Regions from separate parts of the Streptomyces sp. Ag109_O5-10 genome, predicted to be linked through region 2. Evidence: riboswitches for the same ligand, from Rfam matches in the RefSeq annotation. Region 2 holds a riboswitch; each other region holds the start of a gene.

Region 1 (2,261 bases), 4.2 Mb from region 2:
CTCGGCGGGCACGCTCGCGCCCTTCACCACCGGGTACACGAACATGTTCAACGGCATGTCCTCCTGGAACTCCTTGGAGACCAGGAAGTCGACGAGCGCCTTGCCGCCCTTGGTGTTCCCCGCGTTGCTCAGCAGCCCCGCGAACTCGATCTGCCGGAAGCAGGTGCCGGTCGCGACCCCGGTGGGCGCGGTGCTCGGCTTCGGGTCCGCGTAGATGACCTCCGCGGGCGGCGAGGAGGCGTACGAGACGACGAGCGGCCGGTCGCCGCCGGCCTTCTTGCCGCCGGCCGAGCCGGAGAACTCCTCGTTGTAGGCCTGCTCCCAGCCGTCGACGACCTTGACGCCGTTGGCCCGGAGCTTCTTCCAGTAGTCCTGCCAGCCGCTGTCCCCGTACGCGGCGGCGGACCCGAGCAGGAAGCCCAGCCCCGGCGAGGAAGTGGCCGCGTTCTCGGTGACGAGGAGATTCTTGTACTGCGGCTTGACGAGGTCGGCGTACGACGTCGGCGGGGTCAGCTTGTGCTTGCTGAAGTACGCCTTGTCGTAGTTGACGCAGATGTCGCCGTAGTCGATGGGCGTGACCCGGTGCTTGGCCGCGTCGAGTTGGTACGCCGTGCCGACCGCGCCGAGCCCTTTCGCCTCGTACGGCTGGAAGAGACCGTTGTCGAGGGCCCGGGAGAGCAGGGTGTTGTCGACGCCGAAGAAGACGTCGCCCTGCGGGTTGTCCTTGGTCAGGATCGCCTTGTTGACGGCCTGCCCGGCGTCGCCGTCCTTGAGGACCCTGACTTTGTAGCCGGACTGCTTCTCGAAGTCCCGCAGCACGTTCTTGGAGACGGCCCACGAGTCGTGGCTGACGAGGGTGACGGTCTTGGAGTCGGCCTCGGAACCCGACGACGACGAACACGCGGACAGCGTGACGAGGCCGAGCCCGACGGCCGCGGCCAAGAAGGTCCTGGTGTGCACTGGTGTTTTCCTCCTGGGGTTGACCAGGAAGAGACGCGGCCCTGCCCGCGGGGTGCGGGCAGGGCGCAACAGCTTGAGTGATGACCGAACTTCCTACCCAGAATGACCTGGGCGAGGTTCAGAGGGTCTGCGGCCCGGTTGCCGCACTCTCAGCGCTGTGGCGCTCCCCTGTCGGAATATGAAGATGTACCTGCGCCCTCAGATTACCGCTCGGTGGCCGCGAGCTGACCACAGGCTCCGTCGATCTCCTGCCCACGGGTGTCCCGGACCGTCACCGGCACACCGTGCGCCGCGATCGCCTCGACGAACGCCTTCTCGTCCTCCGGCCGCGACGCGGTCCACTTCGAACCCGGTGTCGGGTTCAGCGGGATGAGGTTGACGTGCACGGGCTTGCCCTTGAGCAGCCGGCCCAGCCGGTCCCCGCGCCACGCCTGGTCGTTGATGTCCCGGATGAGGGCGTACTCGATGCTCAGGCGCCGCCCGCTCTTCTCGACGTACTCGAACCCGGCGTCGAGGACCTCGCGCACCTTCCACCGCGTGTTCACGGGGACGAGGGTGTCGCGCAGTTCGTCGTCGGGCGCGTGCAGCGAGATCGCCAGCCGGCACTTGAAGCCCTCGTCGGCGAACCGGTGGATGGCCGGGACCAGCCCGACGGTCGAGACGGTGATCCCGCGCTGCGAGAGGCCGAGGCCGTCCGGGGCGGGATCGGTGAGCGCCCGGATCGCTCCGACCACCCGCTTGTAGTTCGCGAGCGGCTCCCCCATCCCCATGAAGACGATGTTGGACAGCCGCGCCGGTCCCCCGGGGACCTCCCCGTCCCGGAGCGCCCGCATCCCGTCCACGATCTGGTGGACGATCTCCGCGGTGGACAGGTTCCGGTCCAGACCCGCCTGCCCGGTCGCGCAGAACGGGCAGTTCATCCCGCACCCCGCCTGCGAGCTGATGCACATGGTCACCCGGTCCGGGTACCGCATCAGCACCGACTCGACGAGCGTGCCGTCGAACAGCCGCCACAGCGTCTTGCGCGTCGTCCCCTCGTCGGTCGACAGATGCCGTACGACCGTCATCAGCTCGGGGAACAGAGCCTCCCGCAGCTTGTCCCGCGACCCCGCCGGGATGTCGGTCCACTGCTCGGGGTCGTGCGCGTACCGCGCGAAGTAGTGCTGCGACAGCTGCTTGGCACGGAACGGCTTCTCCCCGACCTCGGCCACCGCGTCCTTGCGCTCGGCAGGCGAGAGATCGGCGAGATGCCGCGGCGGCTTCTTGGCACCGCGCGGCGCTACGAAAGTGAGTTCTCCGGG
Region 2 (2,261 bases):
GGCGGGGCGGGCGCCGATGCCGACCACGACGGCGCCCGCGGGCAACCGCGTGCCGTCGTCGAGCAGCACCGCGCCGGGCTCGACGCCCGCCACGCGCGCGTGCGTGCGCAGATCGGCGCCGCTGTCGGCGTACCAGGCGGCCATCGGCGCGGCGACCTCGGCGGGGAGTGCTCCCGCGAGCGGGCGGTCGGCGGCCTCGACCACGGTGACCGCGCAGCCGGCCTCGCGGGCCGCGGTGGCGAACTCGGCGCCGATCCAGCCCGCGCCGACGACCACGATGTCGTGCTGCCGGGCGAGCACGGGCCGCAGCCGCTCGGCGTCGTCCAGGGTGCGCAGCAGATGGACGCCGGGCACGCCCTCGGTGCCGGGCAGCGTGACCGGCTCGGCACCGGTGGCGAGGACCAGGTCGTCGTACGGCACCGGTCCCGCCTCGGTGTCCAGCTCGTGGTCGGCGGTGCGCACGCCCAGCGCCTCGCGGCCCAGCGCCAGCTCGATGCCGAGCGCCTCGAAGTCCACCTCGAAGGCGGAGCCCTCCGACTTGCCGAGCAGCACGGCCTTGGAGAGGGGCGGCCGGTCGTACGGCTGGTGCGGCTCGGCGCCGATCAGCGTGACGGTCCCGGTGAACTCCTGCTCGCGCAGGGCGACGGCGGTCTGCACCCCGGCCATCCCCGCGCCCACGACGACCACGCGCCGCGTCTGTGACGTGCCCCGTCGCTGCGTCTGCTCGCTCACGTGATCACCATAGACAAGAACGATAGACAACTGACAAAGAGTCAGTCAGGGGTCGTGGCGGGTGACCTGTTCCACAGCGCGGCCCGCGGCGCGGCCCGGGGCCGTCTTACGGGGGCGGAGCCCCGCGGGCTAGGGTGGCGGTGAAGCACACGCGGGAGCCCGGACGCACCGGGCTGAGAGGGAGGCTGGCGGCCTCCGACCGTACGAACCTGATCCGGGTCATGCCGGCGAAGGGAGGGGCTGGACGCCCATGTCCTCACGTACGTCCGACGTCCTCGTCATCGGGGGCGGAATCATCGGCCTGGTCACGGCCTGGCGGGCGGCCCGGCGCGGGCTCGCCGTCGCCGTGGTCGACCCCGAACCCGGCGGCGGGGCCGCGCAGGTCGCGGCCGGGATGCTGGCCGCGGTCACCGAGCTGCACTACGGCGAGCAGACCCTGCTGGGACTCAACCTGGCCTCCGCGCGCCGCTACCCCGCCTTCGCCGCCGAGCTGACCGATGTCACCGGCCACGACCTCGGCTACCGGCGCTGCGGCACCCTCGCGGTCGCGCTGGACGCCGACGACCGCGCCCACCTGCGCGAGCTGCACACCCTCCAGCAGCAGTCGGGCCTGGAGTCCGAGTGGCTGTCCGGGCGGGAGTGCCGGCGCCTGGAGCCGATGCTCGCGCCGGGCGTGCGCGGCGGGCTGCGGGTGGACGGCGACCACCAGATCGACCCGCGCCGGCTGGCGGCCGCGCTGGTGGCCGCGTGCGAGCGGTCCGGGGTGGTGTTCCACCGCGACTGGGCCGAGCGCCTGGAGGTGGTGCGGGAGCGCGCCGCCGGTGTCCGCACCCGCGCGGGGGAGGCCCTGGGCGCCGGGCAGGTGGTGCTCGCGGGCGGCAGCCTGAGCGGGCGGCTGGCGGGCGTGCCGGACGACGTGCTGCCGCCGGTGCGGCCGGTGAAGGGGCAGGTGCTGCGGCTGACCGTGCCCGCGCGGTACGCGCCGTTCCTCAGCCGGACGGTACGGGCGGTGGTGCGCGGCGGGAACGTCTACCTGGTGCCCCGGGAGAACGGCGAGCTGGTCGTCGGCGCCACCAGCGAGGAGCTGGGCTGGGACACCACGGTCACCGCGGGCGGCGTGTACGAGCTGCTGCGTGACGCGCACGAGCTGGTGCCCGGGATCACCGAGCTGCCCCTGACCGAGACCCGGGCCGGGCTGCGTCCCGGCTCCCCCGACAACGCGCCGCTGCTCGGGCCGACGCGCCTCGACGGGCTGCTGCTGGCCACCGGGCACTACCGCAACGGGGTGCTGCTCACGCCGGTCACCGGAGACGTCATGGCGGAGCTGCTGACCGGCGGCGAGCTGCCGGCGGAGGCGCGTCCGTTCACGCCGAGGCGCTTCGACCCCGTTCCCCGCGTCCTTGTGGAGCAGACCGCATGAACCTCTCCGTCACCATCTCCGTCAACGGGGAGCGCCGGGAGATCGCCCCGGGCACCGCTCTCGACGCGCTCGTACGGTCCCTCACCGCCGCGCCCTCCGGGGTGGCCGC
Region 3 (2,261 bases), 2.2 Mb from region 2:
CGGTGAGCGGCACGTACGGCAGGCGCACGCCCGCGTGGACGGTCATGTAGTCCACACCCTGCTCGGCCTGTTCGACGACGGTGTCCTTGTAGATCTCCCAGGTCAGTTCCTCGGCCTTTCCGTCGACCTTCTCCAGTGCCTGGTAGAGCGGCACCGTGCCGATGGGGACGGGGGAGTTGCGCAGCACCCACTCGCGGGTGGTGTGGATGTTGCGGCCGGTGGAGAGGTCCATGACCGTGTCGGCACCCCAGCGGGTCGCCCAGGTCATCTTCTCGACCTCCTCCTCGATGGAGGAGGTGACCGCGGAGTTGCCGATGTTGGCGTTGACCTTCACCAAGAACCGCTTGCCGATGATCATCGGCTCGATCTCCGGGTGATTGACGTTGGCGGGGAGTACGGCCCTGCCCGCCGCGATCTCCTCGCGGACCACCTCGGGAGCGACGTTCTCTCGGATGGCCACGTACTCCATCTCCGGAGTGATCTCGCCCCGGCGGGCGTACGCGAGTTGCGTCACCGCCTCGCCTCCCCGGCCGCGGCGCGGCTGGCGCGGGCGGCCCGGGAAGACCGCGTCCAGGTTGCGCAGGCCCCCGCGCGGCGAGGTGTGCTTGATTCCGTCGTCCTCGGGACGGACGGGCCGGCCCGCGTACTCCTCGGTGTCGCCGCGGGCGACGATCCAGTTCTCCCGCAGCGGCGGCAGGCCCCTGCGGACGTCGGTCTCGACGAGCGGGTCGGTGTACGGACCGGAGGTGTCGTAGAGCGTGACCGACTGCCCGTTGGTGAGATGCACCTGACGGACCGGCACTCGTAGGTCGGGGCGGGAGCCCTCGACATACCCCTTGTGCCAGCCGATGGACTGTCCGGCCTCCGGGGACGGTTCACCCGTAATGGGCTGTTCGTCCTGGCTGAAGGCAGGCGTGCGTGCGTCCTTGTTGGTCATGAGACCTACTCCCTACGCCGGCATTACCCGGTAACAGGTTCGGCGGTCGACGCAGCGGCTTCCGTCGGGCGGCGTTTCATGTGAAACATCACTTGTTCCACGTGAAACATCGCGAATACGGAGGTCAGCGCCCTCTCAGCCCGGTGCTCCGAGCTCCCGCGTGTGCAAAGGTGCCTCCACGCTAGCGTCAATTCGGGCGCGGTGAACAGAGGGCCCCTGCCGTTCTTGCGATGATCGGGCGGTGACCTCGACACAGCAGCACCCCTATCCGCCCCCCGACCCGCGGCGCGGCAACGGCGCCCCGCAGGGTGGTGGACCCGGCCACGGGGGCCTTGGTGCCGGCGACGGACACATCCACGGGCAGGGCGAGCAGTACGACCACGGGCAGGCCCTCAGCCATGCCCACCGTCACGACAACGGCCATGCCCACGGCCACGGTGAGACCCAGCACCATTCGTCCCACGGCCGGACTCACGGCTATTCACCCGCCCCGGGCCCCGACCAGGGCGGCTCCGGGCCAGGCGGCGGTCACGGCCACTCGCACGGGCACAGCCACAGCCACGGCCCCGCCGCCCCCGTCTCCAAGCACCTGCGGAAGGTCATCGCAGCGATCCTCATCCCCTTCACCGCCGCGGTCGTGGTCGGCCTGGTGGTCCTGTGGCCCGGCGGCGCCCCGCCGCACGAGCGCACCGGTGTCGGCTTCGACCGCCAGACCCAGGCGGCGACGGTCACCAAGGTCGTCTCGGTCAGCTGCAAGTCGGTCAACGCCTCCGGAGGCGGCTCGACCGGCGACACCTCGACCTCCGACGGCACTTCCTCGAAGGAGGAGGGCGGCACGTGCAAGAAGGCCACGGTCCGGGTCGACGCCGGCAAGGACAAGGGACGTACCTTCACCGAGATCGTGCAGCCCGACCAGTCGCGGCAGTTGCACGAGGGCGAGCAGGTCGTGGCCGCGTACGAGCCCTCCGCACCCAAGGACCTGCAGTACTCGGTCACCGACGTGAACCGGAAGTTCCCGATGGCGCTGCTGGCCGGGATCTTCGCGCTCGCCGTCGTGGTGGTGGGGCGGCTGCGGGGTGTGATGGCGCTGGTCGCGCTGGCCGTCAGCTTCCTGGTGCTGACCATGTTCATCCTGCCGGGGATCCTGCAGGGCTCGAATCCGCTGCTGATGGCCGTGGTCGGGTCGAGCGCCATCATGCTCATCGCCCTGTACATCTGCCACGGTCTGTCGGCCCGGACCTCGGTGGCGGTGCTCGGCACGCTGGTCTCACTGTGCCTGATCGGACTGCTCGGCTCGGAGTTCATCGACTGGGCCGCGCTCACC

What was found. Region 2 has a riboswitch for thiamine pyrophosphate ahead of thiO (glycine oxidase ThiO). Riboswitches for the same ligand answer to the same signal wherever they lie in the genome.
Region 1: another riboswitch for thiamine pyrophosphate. It lies ahead of BLW82_RS12285 (thiamine ABC transporter substrate-binding protein); the one in region 2 lies ahead of thiO (glycine oxidase ThiO).
Region 3: another riboswitch for thiamine pyrophosphate. It lies ahead of thiC (phosphomethylpyrimidine synthase ThiC); the one in region 2 lies ahead of thiO (glycine oxidase ThiO).

What each region holds. Positions count from the first base shown of each region.
Region 1 is NZ_FNTQ01000001.1:2,707,435-2,709,695, forward strand. Features, by position in the region: gene BLW82_RS12285 (thiamine ABC transporter substrate-binding protein) at 1-960, opposite strand, end outside; TPP riboswitch at 1,033-1,140, opposite strand; gene rlmN (dual-specificity RNA methyltransferase RlmN) at 1,164-2,261, opposite strand, start outside.
Region 2 is NZ_FNTQ01000001.1:6,922,209-6,924,469, reverse strand. Features, by position in the region: gene BLW82_RS31580 (NAD(P)/FAD-dependent oxidoreductase) at 1-732, opposite strand, end outside; TPP riboswitch at 874-985, shown strand; gene thiO (glycine oxidase ThiO) at 983-2,152, shown strand; gene thiS (sulfur carrier protein ThiS) at 2,149-2,261, shown strand, end outside.
Region 3 is NZ_FNTQ01000001.1:4,748,450-4,750,710, reverse strand. Features, by position in the region: gene thiC (phosphomethylpyrimidine synthase ThiC) at 1-937, opposite strand, end outside; TPP riboswitch at 930-1,107, opposite strand; gene BLW82_RS21705 (YibE/F family protein) at 1,179-2,261, shown strand, end outside.